DNA from 4 places in the Kocuria salina genome. Region 2 is predicted to be linked to each of the others. Evidence: riboswitches for the same ligand, from Rfam matches in the RefSeq annotation. Region 2 holds a riboswitch; each other region holds the start of a gene.

Region 1 (7,150 bases), on a different contig from region 2:
TTGTAGGCGGGCGGGTCCTCCGGCATGACCTGGTTCACGAGCAGGCCCAGCACAGTGATCAGCACGGCCCGGATGAGCAGCCCCACCCGGTCGGCGGTCATCGTCCGGCCCCGGTGGGCTGTGCGTCCGCCGGTGGAGAACGCCAGCCCGACCCCGGCCAGCAGCGCGAACAGGGCCGCGGCCCGGCCGGCGAACAGCTGCCACTGCAAGGTGACCTCGTAGGTCTCGGGGTCCCAGGCCGGCAAGATGTGGATGGAGAACATCCCGACCAGAGCCAGACCCCGGGCGGCATCGACGCCCACCAGCCGGGATTTTTTCACCAGCGGGAGACCTGAGTCCCCAGTTGGCCCCCGCGTCCCCGAGGTCGGGTGGTGGATGCTGACCATGCTGGTGGGCTCCTTCTCTCGGATGTACCGGCGGGCCCCCGCCCACCGGTCCGGGCACTCCAGGCCCCTCCACCCCCATTTGACCAGGGCGGACTGTCCCGGGCTTATCCTTTCCCTGTGCCCTGGCTGTGTCCGCTGCCGCGTCTCCGGGCGCGCCATGCGGGCCTGCGAACGGTCGTCTCCAGGTCCGCCACCATCAGCACCACGGATGTGCACCAGGCCGAGAACTGGCCGAGATGGTCGGCGCCCGGGTCTTCCACACCCTGGACGGCCTCTCCTGGTCCCATAGGACCCTGCAGGCCACCGGCAGGCCACGCACCTGGGAACGGTTGGGGGCGGCGGGTCGTGTCGGCGTCCCTGGCCGTCCCAGCCGGCTTCCGGTGACGTCAGCCGGTCCACATAGGGGTTAGCGGTCCTCGGTGCGCTGCTGCAACTGATCCAGGTAGGCGTTGTAAGCATCCAAATCCGGGGTGCCTCTGACGGCGGCCTCGGCCTCTTCGCGGCCGGCGTTGCGCGCATCCTCGCGGTGCCACTGGCTCATGATGAACAGCAGAATCAGCACGGACGGCAATTCACCGTAGGACCAGGCCAACGAGCCGGCCAGGACCTGGTCGGCCATCGGGTCAAGGTTCCAGCTGCCTGGCGGGGTGGCGAAAAACTCCACGACGGGTAGCGGAGCCATCATGACGATGACGCCGAAGAAGGCGTGCAACGGCATCTCGGGGACGATGTCGGCCAAGCGACTGCCGTAGGTTTGTTTGGCCGGCAACGGGTCGGCCGACAGCAACGGGATCGTGAACAGGATCCCGGAGGCCAAGAACAGCAGTTCCAGCCCGATGTGGCCGTACCAGGTGGGCAGCAACCGGTCGTCAAGTCCGCTGAGATACACCCCGTAGAAACTGACCAGGAACAACGGAACCAAGAAGGCAGGATGGATGGCGAGCCTGCCCCACCTCGAACGCAACCCCCACAGGGCCAGGCGCAGCACCACGGCGCCGGGCCCGCGATGGGGTGCAGCCCGCAGCAGCAAAGTGCCCGGGCTGCCCAGGACCAGCAGCGCGGGAACGAACATCATCAAAGTCAGCTGCTGGAACATGAACACGGAGAACATGCGCAACCCGTAGCCTTCAATTCCCGCGCCCATGATGACCGCTGTGACCGCGCACCCGGCGAAGAAGCACAGGGTCCGCCACACCGGCCACCGCCGGCGTGCCCTCCACAGCCGGGCCGCTCCGACCAAATACAACACAGCCAGCACCAGCGCGATGGCCGGGATGAGTGGAATTGGTTGCAACGTGGGGGCCAGGAAGTTCTCCAAGCTCGGCGGCTCGGACGGGACCCAGACCGGCCCGGCCATGTTGCGGTCAACCATGGTCACGGAAAGCATCGACTGCCATGAGGACATTTTTGCATGCCACAGAACGGTCCCGAGGTCCGGATCGGGCCCTGAGCCCAGGACCGGTCCAGGAGGGACGGGCCTGCCACGCCGGCCTCTCCCCGGACCTGCCCGCGATATTGGGGATCGGGGCCGAAGAGCCCCGGTGGATTCCGGTCCCCGGCGCACAGCTGGGCCGAGCATGGGAACCGGTTCACGTCTGGGCCCGTCAGCTTTTGCGCGGACCCGGCCACGGGTGCTGATCCTGGCGTGCGAACGGAGATCATGATGGGTTGCGGCGCTTCTCCAACAGGTCCTCCATGTACTTGATCTCCGAGGTCTGGCTGGTGGCGATCGATTGCGCCAGAGAGGTCACCACGGGGTTGTCAGTGTGCTCCAGGATGGCTTGGGCCATGGCTGCTCCGGCTTGGTGGTGGGGGATCATCAACTCGAGGTAGAGCCGTTCGGCCTCCTGGCCTTGGGCGTCCTCCAGCTCGGCCAGCTGCTCGGCGGTGGCCATGCCCGGCATTCGCGCGTCCGGACCAGGGCTCGTGGAGTCCATGCCGGGCATGGATGTGTGGTTCTGGTCGCCGTCGTCCATCCAGGCCATGGCCGGTTGGGATGAGGCCTGGGGCAATCCCCACACGGAGAGCCAGCCGTACATCTGCCCGGCCTGTTGTTGCTGGGTGCGGGAGATGTCGTATGCCAACCGGCGGATCTCCGGGTCTTCCGTACGGTCACGGACCAAGGAACTCATTTCCACCGCCTGCAGGTGATGGGTTTGCATGTCGCGGGCGAACCCGGCTTCCGGGCTGCCCTCCGCCGGGGTGGACGACGTCGGAGCGCTCAGCTGCCCCACCGCCCAGCCGGCCGCCACCAACAGCACGGCCGCCAGCACCAGCAGGACCCACCGTCCCCGGTGCCCTGCCGAGCTCCTGGAGGCGGCGCCGGTGGTGCTGGTGCTCATGCGACCCGGCTGGGGGCATCGATGCCGCCGGTGCAGGATGCCCCGGGCTCCGGGGCGTCGGGGGACTGCCAGTACTTGGTCACGAACTGCTCCAGGCGCTCATCTTCCGGGGAGTCCAGGGCGACCTGAGCCCCCCACGCCGAGATCATGATGGGGGCGCCCAGGTCCTCGTAGGGGGAGAGCACCACGTAGGTGTCCGGGACGGCCTGGCGTAACTCAGCCACCTGGTCCTCGGACAGGGCGGAGGGGTCGTAGGCGGCCCACACGGCCCCGTGCTCCAAGGCGTGCACGGCGTTCTCCTCGGGCACCGGCTCGGTGTAGACCCCGCAGTTGAGCCAGTCACTGGCGTGGTCCCCGCCCACCGGGGGGGACTGCTCGTAGTCCACCGCGGTCTCCACGTGGGAGTTGCCGAGGCCCTCGTAGGTCTGCAGCCCGGCGATCTCGATGTCCTCCCGCGCCTGGGGCGGGGGATCGTTGATCACCGCCACCGTCACCAGGGCCCCGACCGCCGCGACAGCCGTCACCGCGCCCGCGCCCGCCAGGAGCCGCCGCCTGCGGGTGGCCCGGGCATCGGCCGCCCAGTGCTGATCCAGCAGCGCAGCACGTTGCTGCCGCGCCCGCTCCGGGTCCGTACCGCCAGCCATGCGTCCTCCTTGAAAGGCCCAAAAAGGGTCTTGCTCCTCATGAACGGGCAGGACAGTAGCTCACTGCGCTGAGCCTTTCCTGCAAGGCCTTCTTCGGAAGATCGTCCACCATCCACTCCTGGACATGTCGGCGAGTGTGCATCCTCGAGCGCAGGAGAGGCGCGTCCTCGGTGGCTAACGGCGACGACGCAGAAGATCCAGGCCTGGGGCGGGATGTGAGGACCGGGTGCGCACTCCTTGCTGGTCGTTCAAAGAGGACGCACCCGGAGTATGTGATGCCTGAACCGGCTCAGCGTAGGCAAACCTGGACCGGCCCGGAGCCGACGTTGACGCTGTCGAGGACCGCCTGGTGGCCGTTCCGGCCGCCGTGCACGGCCTCGCCGCCGCCGGGATGGACCCCGATGTGGGCGCCCCCGGGGAGCAGTCGACGAGGACATCGGTCTGGGTCTGGACGGTGGAGACGCGGGCGCCGGACTCAAGTGGTCGGCCGGTTAGCCGCGGAAACTGGTTCAGGCCGCGCCCAGCGCATCACTCACCGCCCCAGTGCAGGCCTGATCCCGGACGGTGTCACCGAAACGACCGATGTCCGACGGGGGTGCTTTCGGAGAGGAGCACTCCCGCAGCAGGTGAAGGGCGCAGCAGGTGCGCGTGAGGTAGAGGCGGTCCGGCCCCGGGTGAGAGCGGTCCGGGGATCTGCTGCGGTGACCATGTGGGGCACCGCAGCAGCGAGTCCGGCTCAGCGGTAGGTGTAGTACCCGTCGACGGGCATGGCGTTGACGGAGTGGACGAAGGTGCCCTGGGTCGGGTTCAACGCAGAGACCATCTTGCCGCCACCGATGTAGATGCCGATGTGGTTGCCACCGTTCTGGGACACCAGGTCACCGGGCTGCGGGGTGGCGGTCGGGGTGGCCGCGGCGATCTGCTGGGAGCTGGTGCGGGGGATGTCGATGCCGTTCTGGGCGTAGACCCAGCCGGTGAATCCGGAGCAGTCCCAGGCCCCGAAGGAGGTCCCGCCCCAGACGTAGCCGGTGCCCACACCCTGCATGGCCGTGCCCACGATGCCGCCGGCGGCCGGGGCGAGTTCGGTGGTGGCGGTGGACTGCGGGCTCACGCTCGAGGTGGCGGCGCTCTGCTGCGGGGCCGGGGCCTGGTCGGCGGGGGCGGCGGGCTGCGCGGCGACCGGGGCCTGGTAGGTGTAGGAGGCCAGATCGGCCATCGCCGAGGCCGGAGCCGCATAGGAGGACCCGGAGGCGGCGGGGATCTCGGCGTAGGCCTGGGCCGGAGCGATGGAGCCCACCAGTGCTGCGCCGGCGGCGGCGACGACGGTGGTGGTGCGCACGGCGCGCGAGGAGGTCTCGGCGCGGTGGCGGGCAGTGTTCTGCGTGAAAAGCGACATGGGTGGATTCCTCCCTTTGCCTACGAGGTGAGCTGTCGGATGCGGGTGGGAGACACCCGGCCGCAGAACGCACGCGCTCTGCACGGCTTAACCCCAAGGCCCCGGTACACCGGGACCGGTAATGGTTCCCCCGCTTCTGCCAAGCGATTTCTCTTCAGGAACCCCGGGCACCGGCAGAACTCGGCGATGTGCCACGGGGGCGCCAAGAAGATCAGCTCTCGGCACGCGGAGGACGATACAGGGCCCACCCCCTAATGTCACGTTTTGGTCACGGCCGCTGATCGGGTGGTCGCCTTGGTTGCCGAGGGTGCTCAGCACCGTGTTCCCGACCCAGCGGAGCTTCGTTTCGAGCGGGAACGTCAGGGTGTTCACCGTTAGCGGGGGCGTGGCCGGGGAGAGTCCCTGGTGGGCCCGAAGATGCACACCCTCGGCACGCCTGCGGCGGCCTGTCAGCACTGGGAGACCGCCGGTGGCTGCGGTGGGCGGTTTACGCGCGTAGGGTAAGAAAAGCGATCGAGGCTCTCGGGCGGTGGCTTCGGAGAATATCGGGAGGATAAATTCAGCGCGCACTCATATCTGCCGTAATCCGCCATCCGCCATCCGAACGAAGCACATTTCTTCATCGAATCTTCATGCCTTCAGCGTGTAGAGGAAGAACGGGCACGCTCAAGGGCAGGACAGGAATCGATGTGTTCGCCGGCAGGTGATTCGACTGCATGGCCTTAGGGGCACGCCCGGGGGTCAGTGTTCAGACGGCATCGACACGGCCGCCTCCAAGACGTTGATTCCGTTTGCGGCAACGGGAAATCCGGAGGATGCTTCGTCTGCTGCTTCCTCGATACTGCCGGTATATCCGGGCAGGACCAGGGCGCACCCCAGGACGAGGGCGGTGCTGGTGCGCTTCACAGGGGGCCTCCAACCGGCGGGGCGAGCGGGCAACGGCATCGGCCGCTCGAGACGCCAACAAGATATCCGCCTCGCCGTGGCGACGCCTGCCATGCCCTTGCGAAATGACCGCCTCCTACCCGAGGGGGTGGTCGTTGCGGTCCATCTGCCAGTCGGCCAGGTCCACGGAGACCGCCGCGGCGGCGCCGGCCCACAGAGAGAAGTCGAGCCATTTCCCGCTGAGCTGGAACCGGTCGTCGCTCACGGTCGGTCCTGCCCGGCGGGCCCGCCTTGGCCGAGCGGGACGGTGTCCTTCCAGAAGCCCTGGGCGCGGAGGAACCTCTCGAGGTTCTCGCGGTGGTCGGGGCACGCCAGCCAGCTCTTGCGGTGGTGTGGGGTGTGGATGCGCGGGTTGTTCCAGCGGATCCGCCACGCAGCGTCCGCGCCGCAGCCCTTGCGGGAGCACTGCAAGTTGTCGGGTCCGGCCGGTGGTGCCGCGGATCCGTGCGGGGACAGCGATCTGAGCCGGTCGGTCTCCACGGCGGTCGTGCTCCTCAGGGTACTCGGGCAGGCTCACCGGACAGCCCCGCGTCAGGCTCAGGCCGCGCCGCGGCGCCGGGAGGTGTCGTCCTCGACAGTAGCGGAGGAAGCCGGGTTCCCGCTGGGAGCAACCGTGCTCCCAGGGCCTGATGTCGCGGTCTGCGGGGCTCTCGTTGCGGTGTCTTTCCGTCGTCGCCGTGACCGGTGATGGACTCACCCGCCAACACGGGGTGAAGTGACCCCCCGTCATCAGGACACCCACGGCAGTGTGGCCCCTGCTCAGCGTAGGATTCCCGCTTTGACTTCGAAGTCGTTTGTATAGTTTTCCTCAAGATGGCGTGAAGATTCCCCATAACTTGCCCTCTGGTAGCTGTACGGGCTGTTCTTCCGGACCGGTGAGGGCATAGTTTGCGAGTGAGAACACCCCGTTCTCATCACCCCGTGCACGGGCGTTAGGGTGCCCCAGTCTTTGCTCCCCTTAGGCTGGGGCACCCGTCGATAATGTGGAGAAGCGACGTAGCCCGGACCGAAGAATCCGACGGATCCGAGACTGGCTCGCGGGCCCTCAATTGGCAATCCGAGGGCAAGACCCCCGACCCCTCTCCGGTGAGCATCATCATCCCGGTGCTCTCGCTGGTCATCATGCCGGTGCTGGTCGCGGTCAAGAAGAAGGCCGGCACGGCCCTGGGGGACGACCTGATCCTGGCTGGTGCCGCCGAGACCGGGATTTGCGCGCTGCTGTCCGTCTCCACTCTGACTGGGCTGATCCTCTTCCCGCTGACCGGCGCGGCGTGGGTAGACCCGGTGGCCGGGCTTATCCTCTTCGCCTTCGCCCTCCCCGAGGGCAAGGAGTCCGGGGCGAGCTTGTCGAGAGCGACGACGAGGACGAGGACGAGGACTGATCGACATCCCGTTCCACCACGCTGGTCACGATCACCACGCAACGCTGAGGGGCCT
Region 2 (7,150 bases):
GCGACGCTGTCGGGACTGGTCGCGAGCCTGTTCTCGGTCTCGAAGCTCTACGACATGCTCCGCGACATGGGCCAGGCCCCCGGGCTGCCGGGGCAGGAGGGTCACCAGTCCCTCTACATCACGGCCGGGCTGGCGATGCTGATGGCCGCGTTCTTCGACCTGTCCCAGATCGCCTCCCTCGGCGCCATCCTGTACCTGGCCATGGACATCGCCATCCACCTCGGCATCCTGCGCCACCTCAAGGACGATGTCGGGGCCAAGCCCTGGATCCCCGGGATCGCGATCCTGCTCGACGCCGCGGTGCTCGTGCCGTTCGTGCTGCTGAAGGCCCAGTCGGACCCGTTCACCCTGGTGGTCACCGCCGTGGTGGCCCTGATCATCGTCGTCGCACAGTGGGTCGTCGTCCGCCGGCGCGACGGGGCGAACAGCACCGGGCAGCAGCCCCACACTCACCCCTGAAGCCGGTCGCGCGACCGGCTCACGGTGAGGGGCCCGTCGGTGGACGGGCCCCTCACCATGAGCGTGCTCGTTCAGTTCTGGCCGGCCAGCCAGGTGCGGAAGTCCGCGATCTGCGCCTGTTGCGCGGTGATCCCAGCGCTGGAGGCCACCCGCAGCTGAGCATGATCAGCGCGGGACTGCAGCTCGAGGAACTCGACGATCCCGCCGTTGTGGTGCGGGATCATCTTCTGCACGAAAGCGACGTCGAAGTCCTCGCCAGCCTCAACAGCGGCCAGTTCTTCGACCATCATCCGGGTCTCCTCCTCCAGGATCTTCATCTCCTCCTGTGCTTCCTCCGGGGCCTGAGCCTTGGCCTCTTCCGGGGTCAACCCGTACCACTCCTCCAACCAGGTGGTGAACTGGTCGATCTGGTGCTGCTGGCTGGCGATGATGTTCTCCGCGTGGGTGCGGATGTCCGGGCTGGTCCCGCGCTCGAGCTCCAGCTGGGCCATCTCGATCGCGGCCTGGTGGTGGCCAATGATCTCGGCCAGGAAAGTGACCTCCAGCTGCTCGCCCTCCAAACCGGCCAGGGTCTCACCGAATTCGTAGGCGGTCGGGGAGGTGGGATCGGGGCCGAGCATGTCCTCCGGGGCCTGATCCTGGGCGTGGGACGAGACCGGGGTGGTCACCTGTCCGTGGGCGAACACTGGGGCGCTGGCCCCGCCCCACAGGGCCGTGGCGACGACAACGGTGGAGGCGGCGGCCGCCGTGCGACGGCCAGGGAACTGGATGGAACGCATGATGATGTCTCTCTTCCGCAATGAAGGAGCTCGACCCCGAGGTGCCGGCTCGGTCATCAGCCCCGTACCCTGCGCGTGAACAAACCGCGCGGGCAGAGCTGTACTGAACAAGGGGCGGGGGGAAGAGGGAACCCGCATCCGGGCACGCCCGATCAGCCCATCAGGCTCCTCTTTCACCGACGGAGGCCGGTCATCGGCGTCCGTGGGTCAGCGCGAGTCTGGGCTCAGCCCAGGGAGGCGACCAGTGCCGCACAGGCGGCCTCGCAGCGACGGCAGGCCTCAGCACAGATCCGGCAGTGCTCGTGCATGTCCGCGTGCTGCTCGCACTCATCAGCACACGCCTTGCACGCCATCTGGCAGACCCGGATCGCGTCCAAGGTGATGTTCGCGTCGTAGCCGGTGTGCCGGGAGAGCACCCGCCCGGTGGCCTCGCACAGGTCCGCGCAGTCGAGATTGGTGCGGATGCACTTGGTCAGCTCGGCGACCATGTCCTCGGACAGGCAGGCATCGGCACAAGCGGTGCAGGTCTGGGCGCACTCGAAGCAGGCCTCGATACAGGCCGCCAGCTTGCCCTGGTCCACTCCCCCGAGGTCCTTCGGGTAGGTCTCCAGCATCGCGCTCACGTGATGGGTCATGGCTTGCTCCTTCGTCGGTTCGGTCGAGGAGACGAACCGGCCGGAGCCAGCCCGCCATGTCATCGACAGTAAACTGCCGATTCTGTGTGACGCGACCCGAAAGCTTGAAGATTTGATGAAGATCAACGCCTCAAGAATCCGCGATCCCGCCTCACTACCTGGCCTCTACATCGGTGCAGCGGGCTGAATATGGAGATTTCATGAAGAAACCCTGCCCTAAGGCCTCGGAAGGGCACTTCCGAAGCCCTCCCAAACTGTGAGCCACCTTGAAAATCCTCCCCAACAATCTTGGTGCTGGCCCGGCCCGCGCTGAAGACTGCGCATGGTTGCAGAGCCCTGTCGCTGTCGGCTGCGTCCAGCGAAACGCGCGCCACCATGCCATGTGTCCTAGTCAGAGCGCTTTGAAAGACCGGTGTGAGCTACGCGACGGGTCCTGCTGCGTGACGGTTTCACTTCCTCGGGGCGTATTTTTCCGAGGCCGGAATCACAGCTTCCCGCTCCCGACTGAGGAGAGAATCCAGGCCGTGACCTAAACGTGACACTTTCGTTATGGATGGGCTACTGTCCACTGCGTGCCGATGACTGATCCGGTCGGCGCCCTCGTGCACATCGCCGAATTCTGCCGGTGCTCGAGGTTCCTGAAGAGATATCGCTTGGCAGAAGCGGGGGAACCATTTTCGGTCCCGGTGATCCGGGGCCTTGGGGTTAAGCCGGCAGAGCGCGTGCGCTCTGCCGGCCGGGTGTCTCCCACCCGCATCCGACAGCTCACCTCGTAGGCAAAGGGAGGAACTCACCCATGACTGTTTTCAAGCGCCACGCTGCCCGCCACCGTGCCGAGACCACCTCTCACGCCGTGCGCAACACCACGATCGCTGCCACCGCCGGTGCGGTGCTCATCGGCTCCATCGCCCCGGCCCAGGCCTACGCCGAGGTCCCCGCAGAGACCGCCCCCGCCTACGCGACCCCCGCGTCCGCACTGACGACTTACACCTCGGCGGCCTCCCAGCCCGCGGCCGCCCCGCAGACCGTCTCCACCGCCTCTTCCCAGGCCCCGGCCGCGCCCGAGCAGGCTACATCGGCCGTGGCGGTGTCCACCCAATCGGCGGACATCACCGAAATTACCGGCGCCTCCGGGATCGTGGGCACAGCGATGCAGGGAGCCGGCACCGGTTACGTCTGGGGCGGCACGGACTTCGGCGCCTGGGACTGCTCCGGCTTCACCCAGTGGGTCTACGCCCAGCAGGGCATCGACCTCCCCCGCACTAGCCAGCAGCAGTGGGCGGCCGGCACCCTGACCACCGACCCGCAGCCTGGCGACCTCGTCGTCCAGAACGGCGGGGCCCACATCGGGATCTACCTTGGTGGCGGCAAGATGATCTCCGCGCTGAATCCCACCCAGGGCACCTTCGTGCACAGCGTGAATGCCATGCCGACGGTCGGCTACGTCACCTTCCGCTGAGCCAACCCTCCGTCCGCCACGAATGCCGCTCGTGGCGGGCGGCGGGTGTGCCCCCCACCTGATCAGCATCCAGGATCGGTCGGTCAGAACCGGAGATGCCTGCACCCATCCACCGCCGGGGAACACCCCGATCTGGCCGCCTGATGGGCCCGCTCTTGAAGGTTCAGTGAAGATCTACCGCCCAGCCCTCCCAGCCCGGCGAAGCCAGCTGCGGCGGGGCTACCGTGGATGGATCGGTCCGCCTCGACCCGAGGCTGAACAGAGCAAACACCACGATGTGCAGGTCCAGTACGGGCTGCTGCGAAAGAGAGATTCGTCATGACGTCGACGTTCAAGCACCTGGCCGCCGGGACGGCCCTGGCGCTGGCCCTCAGCGGTGCCGGGGCGACCGCGGCGGTCGCGTCCCCGACGCACCAGCCTGCCTCCGCCTCCGCACAGACGGGCGCTGAGCGGCACATGAACCACGACCGCCACTTCGCCGTGATGATGGTCCCCCACCACCAAGGTGCCACCGACATGGCCGAGCTGGCCCTGCAGAAGTCCGAGCGTCCCGAAATCCGTGACCTGGCGGAGAAGATCATCGAGGCCCAGACCGAGGAGATCCAGCAACTGGAAGCAGCGGCCCAGCGGCTGGCCGCCGAGAACACCCCGGGACACCACCACCATGGACACGGCCACCACCACGGCCACGGGCACCACGTCCACGGCCATGGCCATGGCGGCCATGGCCAGAGCATGAATGCCGACATGCAGGGCGCCATGATGGGCGAGATGGACGGCATGGACGGCATGGACGGCATGGACGGCATGGACGGCATGAGCCTCGAAGAGCTGGCGAAACGGTCCGGGGATGAGTTCGACAAGGCCTTCCTCGAAGAGATGATCGCCCACCACCAGATGGCTCTCGAGATGGCCGAGATGGAGCTGCAGATGGGCACCGACCCCGAGTTGCGAGCCATGGCGGAGAAGATGATCGAGGACCAGCAGGCGGAGATCGAGCTCATGCAGGGCTGGTTGGAGGAGTGGTTCGCGGCCTGATCCAGGACCACGAGCTGGGCCGTCATCGACTGGAACGGGCCGACACCGGGATGTCATGGTCCCCGTCGACCCGTTCCAGCCAGTCCAGTCCAGTGCGGTGATCCCCGACGCGGCACCCGATGGGCGCGCACCCTTCGCGCAGTCAGCAGCACCCCGAACGGTCACCGACCAACCGTAGGTTTGGCAGCACCGCGCCCTCTTGCCTCAGGACACGGCCCCCCTCCCCCTCGCCTGGGGTCCTGTTCCTCCAGCGCGCGCACCGTCACCGAGATGGCCGAGACCACCGGAGTCCCCTCGCCCGGTGGTGGTGGCCGGATCCCGGCCGTGTTGCGTCTGTCCGGGCTCGTGGAGGGGCGACACGCGATCTTCTCAGTGTCCGATATCCCTCTCATCGGCCCGGTGCAGGGGATCGTTAGCCACAGCGACCACCGGTTCACCGGTGAGCCCGGCCACGACGAGTCCACCCCCCTGTTTCGTTTCCGAGGCCTCAGACACGGTCGCCCTGGGACGCTGGGGCTCGCAGCACAGTGTTCATGTCACAGCGATCAGTACCGGGAGGACAGATGACGGATCCGCTCACCGGACGTGTGCTGGTGGTCGACGACGAGGTCGACCTCGCGCAGCTGATCGCGGACTATCTGCGCAAGGCCGGGCTGGAGGTCGTGATGCGCCACGACGGCACGGAGGCGGTGGCCGCGGTACGGAACTTCGCCCCGGACGTGCTGGTGCTCGACCTCGGGCTGCCGGGGATCGACGGGATCGAGGTGTGCCGTCAGGTGCGGACCTTCTCGGACTGCCACGTCCTGATGCTCACCGCCCGGGATGATGAGGTCGACAAGATCGTGGGCCTGTCGATGGGAGCCGACGACTACGTGACCAAGCCGTTCAGCCCGCGCGAACTCGTGGCCCGGGTGCAGGCCATGCTGCGCCGGGTGCGCACCCAGTCCGCACCCGTCCCGGAGCCGGCGGGCCAGGACCAGGGGCTGGTGATCGGGGACCTGGTGGTGGACGGGGACTCCCGCCAGGTGCACCTGGGCGGGGAACCGGTGGCGTTGACGAGGATCGAGTTCGACCTGCTCCTGTGCCTGGCTGCCCGCCCCCAACTGGTGCTCTCGCGCCGGCAGCTGGTGGAGATGGTCTGGGACACGCACTGGACCGGGGACGAGCACCTGGTGGATGTGCACATCGGACGGATCCGCAAGAAGCTCGGCGACGTAGCCACCAGGCCGACATTCATCCACACGATCCGCGGGATCGGCTACCGGATGGGCACCGGGCGATGAGCGCCGCCGTCTCCGACCGGACCCGGGCCTGGTCTTTGTCCTGGAGCCCATTGACGGTGCGATTGATGCTAGCCCAGACCGCAGTGCTGGCCATCGGGCTGATCATCGTGGTGATCACCGCGGTGCTGGTCGGGCCGAACATGTTCTATCACGAGCTCATCGAGGCCGGCCACGCCGATGAGGCCACCGGACTGGTGCACCTGGAGGACGCCTTCCGCTCGGTGAGCCTCACCGCCCTGACCATCGGGGGGCTCCCGGCGCTCTACATCGCCGGGATGCTCACCTTCTACCTCTACCGCACGATCGGGCGGTCCCTGGTCTCCTTCAGCACCGCCGCCCAGGAGGTGGCTGCCGGCAACTACGACGTGCGTGTCACCTCCACCAGCCTGGGCGCGGAGTTCGACTCCCTGGCTGGGTCTTTCAACGACATGGCGGCCAGGCTCGACGCCGTGGACACCACCCGGCGCCAGATGCTGGCCGATCTGGCTCATGAGATGCGCACCCCCCTGGCCAGTCTCAAAGGACATCTAGAGGGCATCGAGGACGGAGTGGTCGAGTGGGATGCACGAACCACGGGCATCTTGTACGCCCAGATCGCCCGGCTGGAGCGACTGGCCCGCGACATCCGCCAGCTCACCGCCGCCGAGGAAGGCATGACCCATCTGCAGCTGACCCTCCAGGACCCGGGCCGGCTGGCAGCCCAGGCGGCCGCGGCCGTCCAACAGGACGCCGCCGCTCAGAACATCTCGGTGACCTCCATCAGCACCGGCATGGAGGTCACACCGGTGCTGGTCGATCAGGAGCGGATGGGACAAGTGTTGGGCAACTTGCTGGAGAACGCCTTACGCCACACCCCATCCGGCGGGGCCGTCACCGTGCGCACCGACCACACCCCGGAGGCGGTCACTGTCACCGTCACCGACACCGGGGAAGGCATCGGCTCCGAGCACCTCCCGCACGTGTTCGAGCGCTTCTACCGCGCCAACACCGGCCGGGAGGCCCACCGCGTGGGCTCAGGCCTGGGACTGGCCATCAGCAAATCCCTGGTCGAGGCCCAAGGCGGGACCCTGGAGGCCACCAGCGGCGGCCCCGGACGCGGGACCAGCTTCCGGATCCACCTGCCCCGCCACACGCCCCCGGACTGACCCCAGCGTCACCAGACCGTTCCGTGACGGCGGCGGGCCGTGCCCGCCGCAGAGAGCACGTCTGCTGCGGCGGGCACGGCCCGTCATGTCGTGGCTACCGGTACAGCCTATCCGTGGCTGTCCTGGGCCGGCCTGCCCAGCACCAGCTGGCGGGTGCCTTTCACGCTGGTGCTGACCACCTTCTCCAGCGGTCCCTGCCCCAGGCTCCGGTGCCAGGCCACCGCGAACAGCGCCGCCACCGCCAGGTGGACCATGAACCACAGGTAGGGCAGCTCGTAGTGGGCCTCGAAGGACAGTGCCACCAAGTGGACGGTGTAGAGGGTCAAGGTCATCACGCCCATCGCCGACAGCG
Region 3 (7,150 bases), on a different contig from region 2:
GGTGCATCAGTCCCCTCACCATGCCCCGCGCGGCAGCGATGATCCCTTGGCCATCGACGTATCGGTGGCCCACGCAGAGTGCGGTGTCCGCGATCTCGACGGCACAGAGGTCCCCTCCGGCAGATCGGCGAGCTGTGGGTGCGCGGCCCACTGCTCACGCAGGGGTACTGGAGCAATGCCAAGACGGCGAAGGCCATCACACGCGAGAGCTGGCTCAAGACCGGTGACGCCGCCGAAGTCGACGGCGACGTGATTCTCTACATCGCCGATCGCTAGGAGCGATACTCGCATCTCCGGCAGGGACAACGTGTACCCGGCCGAGGTGAAGAGCGTGCTTTACCAGCACCCGGAGGTCTTGCTGGCCTCCGGCGTCGGAGTTACCCGCCGGCGGTGGGAAGAGACCGCCAAGGCGTTCGTCATTCTCTCCTCCGAGTCCACGATGACGGCCGGCCAGCTCCGGGGCTTGCGCCGCGACCGGCTGGCCGCCTACAAGGCGCCCACCGACCTAGAGTTCCTCGAAGACCTGCCCCGCAACTCGACCGGCATAATCTCCGAGGAGAAGCTGCTGCCACCGCTGTCCGCCGAGGACTGAGGCCTCCCACTCCGGCGCAGGAGTAGACGATCCATCACCAGATCGCCCACCTCACCTGGACGGAGCGCGGCGTGCTCGAGCGGTTCGCCGCCGTGCCGGAGGGCGAGCGCATGCCGTGAATCGGTCCGCCCATGAGGGCGCCCATAATGGCCAGCGCCTCGATCATGGATACCTTCGCCCACTGCTAGGACGTCCGCGACGCTCTCAGCCTTCCCCCAGTCGCCTCGCACCGACTGCGGCACGTCGCCCACCTGAGCGTGGCCACCCGCGACTACGCCTTCATGCAGCGCCGATTGGACCCGCCGGCCGAGCCGTTCCGCGTCGAGCTCACCCACGAGGACGAGACCTGGACCTGGGGACCGGCAGAGGCGGCTCAGCGCATCCACGGACCGGCCCTGGACTTCGCCCTGCTCGCCACCCGGCGGCGGCACCGCCAGGACGGGAGCCTCGTCGCGGAGGGCCCCGACGCCGACGCCTGGCTCGACATCAACCATGCCTTCGGCGAGCGGCCGGGTCCGGGGCAGGCGCCGCTGTCGCCGGCGGACTGAGGCACCGGCACCTGTCCTTCGGACGCACCGCTCCGGACTGCCCGGCACTCGCACGGCAGGTCGCTCGTCCCGTCCACGGCACTAGCCTCCCCGACTGATCTGCAACAAGTCCTAATGCGGTTCGACCGGGTCTGATCAGAACCCTCAAATCCCCTGTCACCTGCGCGGACGCCCGCCATACTGGACGTTCATCCACGTCCTGCACCACACCTGGGGGATCACCATGTCCGCATCCGACCGCACGCCGCGCTCCTCGTCGGGGATCTCCCGCCGTCGCGCCCTGGGCCTCGCGTCCGCACTCGGGCTGTCGCCGCTCGCCGCCACCGCCTGCGCATCGGGAAGCGCGGCGTCGTCTGGCACGCTGAGAGCCTCCAGCACCGCCTCCGCTGTGGCGTCCGCCCCCGGCCGCGCCCCGGGGCGGGCCCCGCTGACCACCGACGCCACGAACCGGATCGTGCTGCTGGGCACCAGCGGCGGCCCGCCGTGGTGGAACGACTCCCACCGCGAGGGCGTGGCCTCCGCGGTCGTGGTCGGCGACAAGTACTACCTGGTTGACGCCGGGGACGGGGTCGGCAAGCAGATCAAGAAGGCCAAGCTGGGCACCTGGGACAAGGACATGCGCGGCCCCCTGGACGCCCTCGTGGCGATGTTCCTCACCCACCTGCACTCGGACCACATCTCCGACCTCTACAACATCCTCGGCACCGGCCTGCAGAACGGGGTGGCGATCCCCGACCGCGTCCTGGAGATCTACGGGCCGGGCAACCGCGGCGCCCTGCCGATCAGCTACCAGGGCGCGCAGATCCCGTCCGACCAGGTGGTCAACCCGGGCAACCCGACCCCGGGCACCCGGGAGACGATCGAGGCGATGATCAAGACCTTCGCCACCGACTTCAACGACCGCATCATCGACTCGGGCTACCCGCCGCCCAAGGACTTCTTCGCCGGCCACGACATCCAGCTGCCGGCCGAGCTGATCGACGACCCCAACGGGGACCCGCACCCGCGCATGCGCCCGGTGGAGGTCTTCGAGGACGACCGGGTGAAGGTGACGGCCACTCTGGTCCAGCACGCTCCCGTGTTCCCGGCGTTCGCGTTCCGCTTCGACACCGACACCGGCTCCGTGACCTTCTCCGGGGACACCGGGCCGAGCGAGAACCTCGTGGAACTGGCGAAGGGCTCGGACGTCCTCGTGCACGAGGCCATCGCCGCCGAGTGGGTGGCCCAGCGCCACCCCGAGCCCCGCGACGCCGCGGCCGAGGCCGAGTACCAGCACCTGATCGGGGCGCACACCACGATCGAGGATGTCGGGGGCATCGCCGAGCGCGCCGGGGTGAAGAAGCTCGTGCTCAACCACCTCGTGCCGGGCAACTGGCCGGTCGAGAAGTGGGAGAAGGCCGCCGAGAACTTCTCCGGTGAACTGGTCATCAGCGAGGACTTCGACGCCATCGCCATCGGCTGATCCGGTCGGCACCGCAGCACCGGCCGGCAGCTCAACTCCGCGGCGCCGACGAGCTGGCCCGAGCGGCGACCGCACGGGTCAGCTCCGCCATGTCCCGCATCTCGGGTGCGGCGGCAGCCGCGTCGCCGGCTGTCGTCGCATCAGGGAGCTCCGGGGCACGCACCGCGACGAACGTAGCGGCCCCCTGGCATGCGACGTCCGGCACGCATTGCGGCAGTGTCCGCAGAGGAGTCCGGCTGTGCCCGAGAATCACCACAGCACCAACAATTTTCCTTTTGTGAATTCTTGATCAAGCCCTGAAACACCCGAAGAAAACGCCCTTGTCCTCCTGAAGGAAAAGCACTGAGCGCGGACAGCCACAGGCTTTGTGGGGCTTTACTCCTCATTTGTCGCGCCCCGACACGGGCCCCATCACTGAACGTTCTGATCCACACCCGAGCGTGCTCACCCATCGTCTTCACTTCGATGGACCTCCAGGTCAAGAGCACTTTCGTCTCGAACTGAGCCTCCCCAACGGTCCCGATCGGCGCCCTCGACAGGCAACCTCGTCCGGATGCGGAGGTCCACCACTGGGTCGACAACAAACGTCGAGACACGCCCGTGATCAAAGCGAGACTTTTCCGTTATCTTTCGATTAGTGTTCTCTCCGTGCCGGTCGCCTCACCGATCGACATCCCCGTGCACATCGCCGAATTCTGCCGGTGCCCGGGGCCCCCAGACATATCGCTCGGCAGAAGCGGGGGAACCATGAACGGTCCCTCCCCCGGGACCTAGGGGTTAAGTCGTCAGGGCCCCCATCCTGACGACCGGGTGTCTCCCACCCGCATCCGACAGCTCACCTCGCAGGCAAGAGGGAGGACATCAATCATGCCCGTTTTCCAGTCCCGCATGCCCCGCCACCGCGCCCAGAACTCGTTCCGACTCGGACGCACCGCGATCCTGGCGGTCGCCGGCGGCGCCCTGGCGCTCGGCAGCGTGGCCCCGGCCCAGGCGGCCCCCGCGGCAGCCCCCCAGCAGCTGATCAGCATCCAGTCCCAGTCCGGCAAGGCCGCGACCATCGCCGCGGCGGCCAAGAACCAGCTCGGCGTGGGCCAGGACTGCACCGCCCTGGTCACCAAGTCCCTGCGCGCGGCCGGGATCAACCACCACGGGTGGCCGGCCTCCTACCTGAAGCTCGGCACTCGGGTCTCCGCCGCCCAGGCCCAGCCCGGCGACCTGGTCTACTACGCCAACGGCGGCATGGGCTTCGCCCACATCGCCGTGTACATCGGCGGCGGCAAGGCCGTCCACGGCGGCTGGAACGGCAACCAGACGGTCATCCAGACCGTCAACGTCGGCTCCGGCCCCGTCTACATCCGAGTGCGCTGACACTCCACGCAGGATGCGGGTGTGCGGTTCCCGTCCCGACGGGAACCGCACACCCGCGTCTCGTTACGGGGCGCCTCAGGACACCGAGAGGCGTCGGACTCCTTCAGCCGTGACCCTGTACCGGCGCTTGCGACTGGTGGGAGGAGCCGTAGCCTCGAGCATGCCACGGCCGATGAGCTCGTTGATCCGGCTCAGCGTCCGGCTGTAGGTCCATCCCAGGTGGGCGGCCACCGGTCGCGTGGCGTCCAGGCCCTCCGCACCCACAGCACGCAATACGGACTCCAAGTCTTCGTCCAGGACGATCGTCCCGCCGGGTCGAGGCGCCGACCTTTCGGGTGGGCTCGATGGGTCGACATCGGGCCCGGCCACTCGGGAAGACAGCGCGACGTCCGGTGAGAGCTGATACCGGGCATAACGTCTCCCGCCAGAACGTTCGGCCAGCCCCCGGTCCACGAGGTCAGTGAGTGCCGCGGTGGCTTCCCGACTGTCGAGTCCCCAACTGCGCAACCGCTCGTTGGACACCTCGGTGCCGTGGTGGAGCATCGCCAGGGCCATGTGCTGGGCATCGGTGAGGCCGGTGACGCCCAGGGAGGCGATCCATTCCACGGTGTCGGTGTCGAGAAGGGCATGCCGGGGAACGGTGACCTTGACGTGGCTCAGCGTGGCCTCGAACTCGGGCGGGGTCATGCCTGCAGCGCGCAGCGTCGCCATGATCCTGGGAATGCCCGACCCCCTGTTCTCGCAGACCACCTCGCGCCGGCCCGGGAGTTCGACGTCGGAGAGCAGACGAGCCAGCAGACCGTTGCGCGAGGACGTGATCTCGTCCGCGCCGAGCCCCCCGACCTCGACGCCGCCGTGAAGCGAACCCGGGTTCTTGACGACGAGCCGATCCGCATAGAGCTCGATCTGCACTTGGGTCCCCCTGGCCAAGGGCCCGTAGTCCCGGTGCATCAGGGCGTTGACCACGAGCTCGCGCACGGCTTCGAGCGGGTACTCGTACCGGTCCGACCGCCCAGCCCCCTGGATGACGGCGCCACGCAGCATATTGCGCTCCACCGCGGCCACTGCGTCCTGCACCATGACCGGCAGCGGACCGTCGACGGTCTGGTTGTCGAGAAACCGTCGTCCGTCCTGGGTAGTTTCGCCCATGGTGGTTCCCGGCAGCGCCACGAAGGTGACGTTGAGCTGCGGGAAGAACTGCTGCGGGTAGATGCCCAGGCACAGCAGGCCCGCCAGTGACGGAACGAGGTTCTCACCGTCCCGCACCAGTACGCCCAGGCGGGTGAGAGCGACGTCGTCGGGCACTGCGGCGAAGGCCCGAGGGGAGCGCTCCCGCACGCGGGCGAGCAGTGCGGAGACCGCTTGGGGGTCGAGGTCAGCGAGCGCAGCCTCCCTGACCGGCTGCTGATCATCGGTGGGTTGGCCCTGGTTGGCGAGAAGCTGAGTGACCTCGTACTGGGGCGGCTTCCACACTCACAGAACTCCTTCACTCTGTCATTCACTCGTCACTACACTCATTGAGCCTGAATGAGGAATGAATGTCAGAGTGAACTCCTGAATGACGCTTCCGGTCGCCGTGCCGGCGCTCGCTGCCTGCCCGTAGGACATCATCCTGAAGCCGCTCTTCCCAGTCTGATATATGAGTCGTATGCTCGACCCGGATCCACCAGCGGACCGATCGCCAACTCGACGAGGAGTGGGACAGCATGCGCCAACTCGCGCACCGGCTCGACCGGCTGGGCACCGAGACCGCCTTCAGCGTCGCGCAAGCCGCGGCCGCCTGGACGGCGAAGGGGAACCGCGTGTATCCCTTCCACCTCGGCGACATCAACATCCCGACGGCCCCGCACATCATCGAGGCGATGGACCGGGCCGTCGCCGACGGTCACACGGGCTACTGCCCCGGCCCCGGCATCCCGCAGCTGCGCGAGGCCCTCGCCGAGGACATCGGCTCGCGCCGCGGCATCGGTCTCAGCCCCGAGAACATCGTCGTAATGACGGGCGGCAAGCCCGTCATCACGAAGTTCCTGCAGGCGGTCATGAACCCCGGCGACGAGGTGCTCTATCCGAATCCCGGCTTCCCGATCTACGAGTCGCAGATCGAGTACCTCGGCGGCACGGCGGTGCCGTACCGCTACCTCCCCACGGAGGACGGCTTCGCCATCGACCTCGACCAGGTGCGCGCCGCGATCACCCCGAACACGGTCGCCATCATCTACAACGACCTGCAGAACCCCATCTCGGCCGAGTCGACGGCGGCCGAGCGCGAGGCCGTCGCGCAGCTCGCCCAGGAGCACGATCTCTGGGTGCTCTCCGACGAGGCCTACTTCGAGACCCGCTACGAGGGGGTCTCGAGCTCGATCGCGTCGCTCCCCGGCATGGCCGAGCGCACCGTCATCCTCTACACGTTCAGCAAGAAGTTCGCGATGACCGGCTCACGCCTCGGCTGCGCCGTCGCGCCGCTGGAGATCACCACGGTGCTCGGCACGCTCAACACCAACGACGAGTCCTGCACCACGCACTACGTGCAGTGGGCCGGCATCGCAGCACTCCGCGGCCCTCAGGAACCGGTGCAGCAGACGCTCGACGTCCTGCGTGAGCGCCGGGACGCCGCCTGCGAGCTCGTGAACGCCATCCCCGGCATGCACGTGGCCGTACCGCAGTCGACGTTCTACCTGTTCCCCGACGTCACCGCGGCCATGGAGCGCACGGGCCATACCGCGGTCGATGACTTCGCCACGGCGGCCCTGCAGCAGACCGGCGTCTCCTTCTGCACGCGGGAGCACTTCGGCCGGCGCCAGCCCGGCGAGGACCGGCAGTACATCCGGCTCGCCTACTCGGGCATCGACGTCCCCGACATCCGCGAGGGCCTCGGCCGCCTGCGCGAGTGGATCGAGACGGCATGAGCCGGGTCGTCGTCACGGGACGGATTCCCGACGCCGCGATCGAGAAGCTCCGCGCCGCCCACGAGGTCGAGATGTGGCCGGATCCGGAGCCGATCGGCCGCGAGGAGCTCCTGCGCCGGGTGGCCGGGGCGGACGCCGTGGTGAGTCTGCTCACCGAGCGCATCGACGCCGAACTGCTCGACGCCGCCGGCCGGCAGCTGAAAGTGGTTGCGAACGTCGCCGTCGGCTACGACAACATCGACGTGCCCGCCTGCAGCGAACGCGACGTCGTGGC
Region 4 (7,150 bases), on a different contig from region 2:
CCCGTGCGGCCCGTCAGAGCCGGTGCGGGTGGCCTCAGCCTACCCCGCGGTCCCGGCGTTGGGCGGCGGGCGCGCGCCGGATAATGGGGGCATGGGACTGACACGCGCACAGAAGGCACGCAAGCACGGCGGCACCGCGGCACCCCCGGGACCGGCCCGGGGCACCCGCCTGCACGAGGCGGCTCCCGGTGAGCTCCGCCCCGAGCCCACGAGGTCGAGCTCGGGCCTCGTGGTGAGCGTGGCCATGTCCGTCTCGGCGCTCCTGTGGCTCTGGGTGCACGCCGGGGTCCTCCCCCGGTTCGGCGCCGCCGCGGCCGGCGGGCTGACCCTGCCCGAGTGGATGCCGGGCGGTTTCGACCAGGCGCACGCCCAGCGGCTCGCCGCGGCGCTGGGCGAGGAGGGACTCGCCCAGTACGAGGCGGTGCACGGCTCCTCCGGGCTGCTGGCGCCGCTGTTCGTGGGGCTGGCGTGGCTGCTGTTCGTGGCGGTCAACACGCAGTCCCGCGCCCGGCGGTGGCTGCGCTCGGCGGTGGTGCTCGGCTTCGCGGCCGTGTCCCTGGCCGGCAACGCGGCCATCGACGCCGCTCTCGCGGACCCCGGGGACGGCGCCGCCGTGACCACGGCGTCCGTGCTGGTGATCGCCCGCTGGGTGCTGCTCGTGCTGCTGCTCGCCGTGACCGGGGCCGTGGCCGTGGAGGCCCTGCGGCGCCGGTCGAGGACCGCCGGCGCCCCGCGGCAGGACCCGCGTTCCGGACAGCGGGGGTGAGCCCGGCTCCCGGTCGCGCGGAGGCCGCCCGGCCCCGCCGGTTCCGTTCCGGACAAAAGGACGCCCCGGACCGTGCGGTCCGGGGCGTCCGTGCGTGCCCCCGATTGGATTCGAACCAACGACACCGGCTTTAGGAGAGCCGTGCTCTATCCCCTGAGCTACGAGGGCGACGCGAACAGTCTAGGGGGTCCCCCGGACCCCCGCTAACCGGCCCCGTTAGGATCGGTCGCATGCCCGTCTACATCGATCCGCCGCTCTGGCCCGCCCACGGGACGCACTTCTCGCACCTGGTCTCCGACACCTCCTACGAGGAGCTGCACGACTTCGCGGACCGGCTGGGCGTGGCCCGGCGCGCCTTCGACCGGGACCACTACGACGTACCGGAGAACCTGTACCGGCGGGCGGTGGCCGCGGGCGCGGTGCCGGTCGACGGGCGGCAGCTCACGCGCCTGCTCGTGCGCAGCGGGCTGCGCGTCCCGGCGCGGGCGCGCCCGGACCGGATCGCCCGGGTCCTGCTGCGGCGGTGGACCGCCCGCTTCCCGGGGCACCCGGCGCTGGGCGAGGAGCTCGTGGACCGGTGGAGCGAGCCGCACCGGCACTACCACGGTCCCGCCCACCTGCTGGCGGTGCTCGAGGCCGTCGACCTGCTGCGGCCCGGCGTCGACCTCGATCCCGACCGGTCCGCCGCCCTGGTCCTCGCCACGTGGTTCCACGACGCCGTCTACCGGGGCCGCCCCGGGGCGGACGAGCGGGAGTCGGCGGAGCTGGCCCGCACCCGGCTGGGCGCCGCCGGCTTCGCCGCGCCGCTCGTGGCGGAGGTCGAGCGGCTCGTCCTGCTCACCCTCGGGCACCGGGTCCCCGAGGGGGACGCCGCCGGACGGGTGCTCCTGGACGCCGACCTCTCCGTGCTCGGCGCGGACCCGGACGGGTACGCCGCCTACGCGGCGGGCGTGCGGAAGGAGTACGCGCACGTGCCCGGACCGGAGTTCGCCCGGGCCCGTCTGGAGGTGCTGGAGGACCTCCGGGGCCGGTATCCGCTGTTCCGGACCGCCGCGGCGCAGGACCGGTGGGGTCCGGCGGCGGCCCGCAACCTCGACGAGGAGATCGGCCGGCTGCGCGCGGCCGCCGAGGTGTCCCCGGACGCTCCCCCGGCGGACGCCGAGGTGCTGACCATCACCGCCGTGTGCCTGCGGGACGACGACGGGGCGCTGCTGACGGTGCGCAAGCGGGGCACGGAGCGCTTCATGCTGGTGGGCGGCAAGCTCGACCCGGGCGAGTCCCCGGCGGCCGCCGCCGTGCGGGAGACCGCGGAGGAGGTCGGGCTGCGGCTGGACGCCGCCCAGCTGCGCCCGCTCGGGGTGTTCGTGGCGCCGGCCGCGAACGAGGCGGGCACGTGGGTGCGGTGCACCGTGTTCACGGCACCTCTCACGGGGCGGCCGGTGCCGCTCGCGGAGATCGAGGAGCTGCGCTGGCAGCCCGTCGACGAGGACTCCCCCGGCGCGCTGCCCGCGGACCTAGCCCCGCTGCTGCGGGAGCACGTCATTCCGGCGCTGCGCCGCGCTCCCGGCGGTCCTCGGTCACGGCCGCAGCGTGCCGCCTCCGGTGGAGCAGGATCCCGGTGATCAGGCCGAGCACGATCCCGATGCCCCCGAACACCGAGAGCCACATCGCGGCGTGCCCCACGAACGCGGCGACGACGAAGCCGGCCACGATGCCTGGCACGGCGCCGCCGATCATGCCGTAGGCCATGTAGGCGTACTCGCGGTCCAGGCTCGTGCGGGCGTTGCGGCTGTAGTCGGTGGACATGGGGCCAGTCTATCGGCCGCCGCCGGGGCGCCGGGGTGGCCGGCGCGGTGGGCGCCGGGATGACAGCGGGTGCGCGGTTCCCGTCTGGCCGACCAGGAACCGCGCACCCGAAGCGGTGCTCTCGCGTGCGGTCAGCGCACGCGGACGTAGACGGGGCCGGAGCCCACGTTGACGCTGTCGATGACGGTCGTGCCGCCGTTCCAGCCGCCGTGGACGGCCTTGCCGCCACCGATGTAGACGCCGATGTGGGCCGCACCCATGCCGCCGTCGGCGTAGTAGACGAGGTCGCCCGGCTGCGCCTGGCCGGCGGAGACCTGCGTGCCGAGGCTCAGGTAGGAGGCCGGCCAGCCGTGGTGGTTGATGCCGGCGGCGCGCAGCGCGTTGGTGACGAGCGCGGTGCAGTCCTGGCCCACGCCGAGCTGGCCCATGGCGGCGGAGGAGATGGTCGCGCCCTTGCCGGAGGCCGAGCTCTGCGGGGTGACGGTGCGCTGGGCGGCCGGAGCGGCCTGCACGGCCGGCTTCGGGGCGGGCGCGGCGGCGGGCTTCGGGGCCGGAGCCGCCTGCACGGCCGGCTTCGGCGCGGCGACCGGTGCGGGCTTCGGGGCCGGCGCGGCGGCGGGCTTCGGGGCCGGAGCCGCCTGCACGGCCGGCTTCGGGGCGGCGACCGGGGCGGGCGCGGCGGCGGCCTTCGGCGCCGGAGCGGCCACGGCGGGAGCCGCGACGACCGGGGTCTCGACCTTCTGCCGCTCGGCCTTCTTCTCGACCTTCTTCTCGGACTTCCGGTCGGACTCGACCTTCTGCACGTGGGCGACGGGCTCGAGGGACACGGCGGGCGCCGCGGCGGGGGTGGCCGCGGCCACGGCGGACAGCGGGGCGTCGGCGGAGGCGTCCTGGGCCGGAGCGGCCTGCACGGAGACGGTGGTGGCGAGGGCCAGCCCGGAGAAGGCGGCCACGGCGGCCACGGTGCGGGCCTTGCCGGAGAAGAGCGAGCCGATGCCGTTCGAGGAGGTCAGATCACGGGTCATGAGGAGTTCAGACGACTTTCTTTCGGAGCCGGGCCTGCCGGAGGGCGCGGGTGACAGCACGGATCGCCCCGGGCAGTGCGCGGGGTGGGCCGGTGTCCGGCAGGGGTGCGTTCCGGGATCGGGAACGACGGCCGGCGAGCGGAGGAGGGGGCGCCGTCCGGTCGGACAGCAGGCACCGCCGGGAACCGGGAGAGCGGTTCTCGGCGTGCGGGGTGGGGGGTGATCGGGTGCCGCCCGCGACGAGCGGGGTCGTCGCGGGCGGCGGACCGGATCAGAAGGTGTAGTAGCCGTCCAGCTGCATGGCGTTGACGGAGTGGACCTGGGTGCCCTGGGTCGGGTTGAGGGCGGAGATCATCTTGCCGCCGCCGATGTAGATGCCCACGTGGGCGCCGCCGTTCTGCGAGACGAGGTCACCGGGCTGCGGGTTGGCGGTGGGGGTGCCCGCCGCGAACTGGGACCAGGTGGTCCGGGGCAGGTCGATGCCGTTCTGGGCGAAGACCCACTGGGTGAAGCCGGAGCAGTCCCAGGCGCCGTAGGCGGTGCCGCCGTAGACGTAGCCCGCACCCTGCGCGGACATCGCGGTGCCCACGACGCCGCCGGCGGCCGGGGCGATCTCGGTGGTGGCGGTGGACTGCGGGGTGACGCTCGAGGTGGCGGCGGTCTGCTGCGGGGCCGGGGCCGGGGCCTCGTAGGCGGGAGCGGCGGGCTGCGCGGCGACCGGGGCCTGGTAGGTGTACGAGGAGTACTCGGCCAGCGAGGCGGAGGCCGGGGCCGAGTAGGCCGCGCCGGTCTCGACGGGAGCCTGGGCGAAGGCCTGGGCCGGGGCGACGGAGCCGATCATCGCGGCGCCGGCAGCGGCGGCGATGGTGGTGTTGCGCACGACGTGCGAGGTGGTCTCGGCACGGTGGCGGGCAGCGTTCAGCGTGAAAAGCGACATGGTTGAGTTCCTCCCTTTGCCTACGAGGTGAGCTGTCGGATTCGGGTGGGAGACACCCGGCCGCAGAACGCACGCGCTCTGACGACTTAACCCCAAGGACCCGGATCACCGGGACCGAAAGTGGTTCCCCCGCTTCTGCCAAGCAGTTTCTGTGTAGAGGCCACGGGCACCGGCAGAATTCGGCGATGTGCTCCGAGGGCGCCGATCCGACCAGTGATCGGCACGCGTTGAACAGTACATGACAGATTACGGAAGTGTCACGTTTTGATCACGACAGATAACAGCCGGACAACGCCGCGGGTCTCAATGAGTAGTTATTGAGAGGAAAGGTCGAATCAATTCGCACCTGTGACGAGCTGTGCAGTGTCTTCGAGCGCCCTGGGAATCCGCCTGTCACCAGGGAAGCCGCGCCTCCGGGGTCCGGCTCGGGCCGGACTGGCCGAAAGTGGCTTGTGAACGTCCCCACACCCGGGAAGAACCGTTCGCCGCCCCGCTCCGGGAGACGGCGGCGCCTCAGGGAGCGAGGACGCGGATGGCCGCGGCGGTGCGCAGGTCGATCTCCGCGGACCGCCCCGTGGCCGCCACCTCGATGCGCACGATCTGACCGTCCACCCGGGCCATGACCTCCGCCCCGGTGAGCACTCCCACGTCGCTCAGCACGCCCAGGAGGTCCGCGTCCGCCTGGACCACCTCCGGCAGCAGCGCCACGGTGTGCGACCCGTCCGGGTCGTGGCGGGCGGCGTCGAGCAGGGAGGGGTGCGCCGCTGCGGGGCTCTCTTCGACCCCGAGGGCGGCCAGACCGGGGATCGGCGTGCCGTACGGCGAGTACCGGGGGCTGTGCAGCAGGTCCACGAGCCGCCGCTCGACCTGCTCGCTCATCACGTGCTCCCACCGGCACGCCTCGTCGTGCACCTGGGCGAGGTCCAGGCCGATGACGTCGGCGAGCAGCCGCTCCGCCAGCCGGTGCTTGCGCATCACCTGCACCGCACGCTCACGGCCGGCAGGGGTGAGCAGCAGCGACCGGTCCTGGCCCACCGTCAGCAGCCCGTCCCGCTCCATCCTGGACACCGTCTGCGAGACCGTGGGCCCGGAGTGGTCGAGGCGCTCGACGATCCGCGCCCGCATCGGCGTGATCCCCTCCTCCTCGAGCTCGAGGACGGTCCGCAGGTACATCTCCGTGGTGTCGATCAGGTCGCTCATGCCTCAGTCATCCTTCGTCCGGCCGTCCCGGCCCGGGGATCCCGCCCGGTCCGGTCTTCCCGCACGAGCTTAGTGCGCGAGCCCTCCGGCCGCCCGGAGGGAGGAGGCGCCCGCGGGGCCCGCCGTCCGCGGGTGGGGCAGAATGGGCCGAGTCGCGAACGGCGCGAGCGGCCTCCGCGGCGGCCGTGCCCGTCGCGCACCACCCGCCGCACGTCACCCACGAGGGAGCGCCCGTTGCCCGCACACGTCACCATCCCCCAGCACCTGCTGCCCGCCGACGGCCGCTTCGGCGCCGGCCCCTCCAAGATCCGTCCGGCACAGGTCGAGGCCGTGTCGCGCGCCGGGGCCGGCCTGCTCGGCACCTCCCACCGCCAGGCGCCGGTGCAGGAGCTCGTGGGCTCGGTGCGGGAGGGCCTCGCGCAGTTCCTCGGCCTGCCCTCCGGCCACGAGGTGCTCCTGGGCCTGGGCGGGGCCACCGCGTTCTGGGACGCCGCCGCGTTCGGGCTGGTCGAGCGGAGGGCCCAGCACCTGGTGTTCGGGGAGTTCGGCGCGAAGTTCGCCCAGGCCACCGACGGCGCACCGTTCCTGGAGCCCTCCTCGATCGTGGAGTCCGCCCCCGGCACCCGCCCGGACGCCCGGGCGGAGGAGGGCGTGGACGTCTACGCGTGGCCCCAGAACGAGACCTCCACCGGTGTCGCCGCGCCCGTGCACCGGCCCTCCGGGATCGCGGACGACGCGCTGGTGCTGGTGGACGCGACCTCGGCCGCCGGGGGGATGGCCGCGGAGGTGGCCGCGGCGGACGTCTACTACTTCTCCCCGCAGAAGAACTTCGGCTCGGACGGCGGACTGTGGCTGGGCGCGTTCTCCCCCGCGGCGATCGAGCGGATCGAGCGGATCGGCGCCTCCGGGCGGTGGATCCCCGACTTCCTGCAGCTGACCACGGCGCTGGAGAACTCCCGGAAGAACCAGACCTACAACACCCCGGCCCTGGCCACGCTGGTGATGCTCGACGAGCAGGTCCGCTGGCTCAACGACCAGGGCGGCATGACCTGGGCCGCGGCCCGCACGAAGGCCTCCTCGGACCTGGTCTACGGGTGGGCCGAGGCCTCGTCCTTCGCGTCCCCTTTCGTGGCCCGCCCCGAGGACCGCTCCACCGTGATCACCACCGTGGACTTCGACGCCGCCGTGGACGCGGCCGCCGTCGCGGCGGTCCTGCGCGTCCACGGCGTGGTCGACGTCGAGCCCTACCGCAAGCTGGGGCGCAACCAGCTGCGGATCGCCACGTTCGTCTCCATCGAGCCCGAGGACGTCGCCCGGCTGCTGGCCTGCCTGGACCACGTCGTCGAGCAGCTCCGCGGAGGAGCCGGGCGCTAGCCGGAGTTCTCGGGCGCGGAGCGCTCCGCGCGCAGCCGCAGC

What was found. A riboswitch is a leader RNA that binds a small molecule or an ion and turns the genes downstream of it on or off. The one in region 2 is predicted to bind cyclic di-AMP.
Region 1: another riboswitch for cyclic di-AMP. It lies ahead of E7Z53_RS19065 (C40 family peptidase); the one in region 2 lies ahead of E7Z53_RS06765 (C40 family peptidase).
Region 3: another riboswitch for cyclic di-AMP. It lies ahead of E7Z53_RS01840 (NlpC/P60 family protein); the one in region 2 lies ahead of E7Z53_RS06765 (C40 family peptidase).
Region 4: another riboswitch for cyclic di-AMP. It lies ahead of E7Z53_RS13915 (C40 family peptidase); the one in region 2 lies ahead of E7Z53_RS06765 (C40 family peptidase).

Annotation. Positions count from the first base shown of each region.
Region 1 covers NZ_SSSF01000020.1:13,992-21,141, reverse strand. The annotation lists gene E7Z53_RS19085 (heparan-alpha-glucosaminide N-acetyltransferase domain-containing protein) at 1-320, opposite strand, end outside; gene E7Z53_RS19080 (cytochrome c oxidase assembly protein) at 793-1,758, opposite strand; gene E7Z53_RS19075 (DUF305 domain-containing protein) at 2,045-2,728, opposite strand; gene E7Z53_RS19070 (DUF3105 domain-containing protein) at 2,725-3,372, opposite strand; gene E7Z53_RS19065 (C40 family peptidase) at 4,109-4,768, opposite strand; cyclic di-AMP (ydaO/yuaA leader) riboswitch at 4,774-4,929, opposite strand; gene E7Z53_RS19060 (hypothetical protein) at 5,510-5,674, opposite strand; gene E7Z53_RS20550 (hypothetical protein) at 5,790-5,918, opposite strand; gene E7Z53_RS19055 (hypothetical protein) at 5,915-6,193, opposite strand; gene E7Z53_RS19050 (hypothetical protein) at 6,800-7,150, shown strand, end outside.
Region 2 covers NZ_SSSF01000003.1:10,357-17,506, forward strand. The annotation lists gene E7Z53_RS06745 (APC family permease) at 1-459, shown strand, start outside; gene E7Z53_RS06750 (DUF305 domain-containing protein) at 531-1,238, opposite strand; gene E7Z53_RS06755 (four-helix bundle copper-binding protein) at 1,463-1,873, opposite strand; gene E7Z53_RS06760 (hypothetical protein) at 1,872-2,060, shown strand; cyclic di-AMP (ydaO/yuaA leader) riboswitch at 2,474-2,664, shown strand; gene E7Z53_RS06765 (C40 family peptidase) at 2,670-3,332, shown strand; gene E7Z53_RS06770 (DUF305 domain-containing protein) at 3,651-4,370, shown strand; gene E7Z53_RS06775 (response regulator transcription factor) at 4,934-5,653, shown strand; gene E7Z53_RS06780 (sensor histidine kinase) at 5,719-6,798, shown strand; gene E7Z53_RS06785 (heparan-alpha-glucosaminide N-acetyltransferase domain-containing protein) at 6,906-7,150, opposite strand, start outside.
Region 3 covers NZ_SSSF01000001.1:405,102-412,251, forward strand. The annotation lists gene E7Z53_RS01820 (AMP-binding protein) at 139-276, shown strand; gene E7Z53_RS01825 (AMP-binding enzyme) at 332-592, shown strand; gene E7Z53_RS20085 (hypothetical protein) at 627-758, opposite strand; gene E7Z53_RS01830 (hypothetical protein) at 850-1,140, shown strand; gene E7Z53_RS01835 (MBL fold metallo-hydrolase) at 1,364-2,602, shown strand; cyclic di-AMP (ydaO/yuaA leader) riboswitch at 3,279-3,464, shown strand; partial or broken gene E7Z53_RS01840 (NlpC/P60 family protein) at 3,578-3,970, shown strand; gene E7Z53_RS20675 (ATP-binding protein) at 4,046-5,443, opposite strand; gene E7Z53_RS01850 (pyridoxal phosphate-dependent aminotransferase) at 5,677-6,876, shown strand; gene E7Z53_RS01855 (2-hydroxyacid dehydrogenase) at 6,873-7,150, shown strand, end outside.
Region 4 covers NZ_SSSF01000007.1:59,148-66,297, reverse strand. The annotation lists gene E7Z53_RS13945 (hypothetical protein) at 92-766, shown strand; tRNA gene E7Z53_RS13940 (tRNA-Arg) at 862-934, opposite strand; gene E7Z53_RS20830 (DUF4031 domain-containing protein) at 997-2,388, shown strand; gene E7Z53_RS13925 (hypothetical protein) at 2,306-2,572, opposite strand; gene E7Z53_RS13920 (C40 family peptidase) at 2,704-3,597, opposite strand; gene E7Z53_RS13915 (C40 family peptidase) at 3,869-4,534, opposite strand; cyclic di-AMP (ydaO/yuaA leader) riboswitch at 4,540-4,689, opposite strand; gene E7Z53_RS13910 (metal-dependent transcriptional regulator) at 5,048-5,734, opposite strand; gene serC (phosphoserine transaminase) at 5,969-7,108, shown strand; gene E7Z53_RS13900 (MFS transporter) at 7,105-7,150, opposite strand, start outside.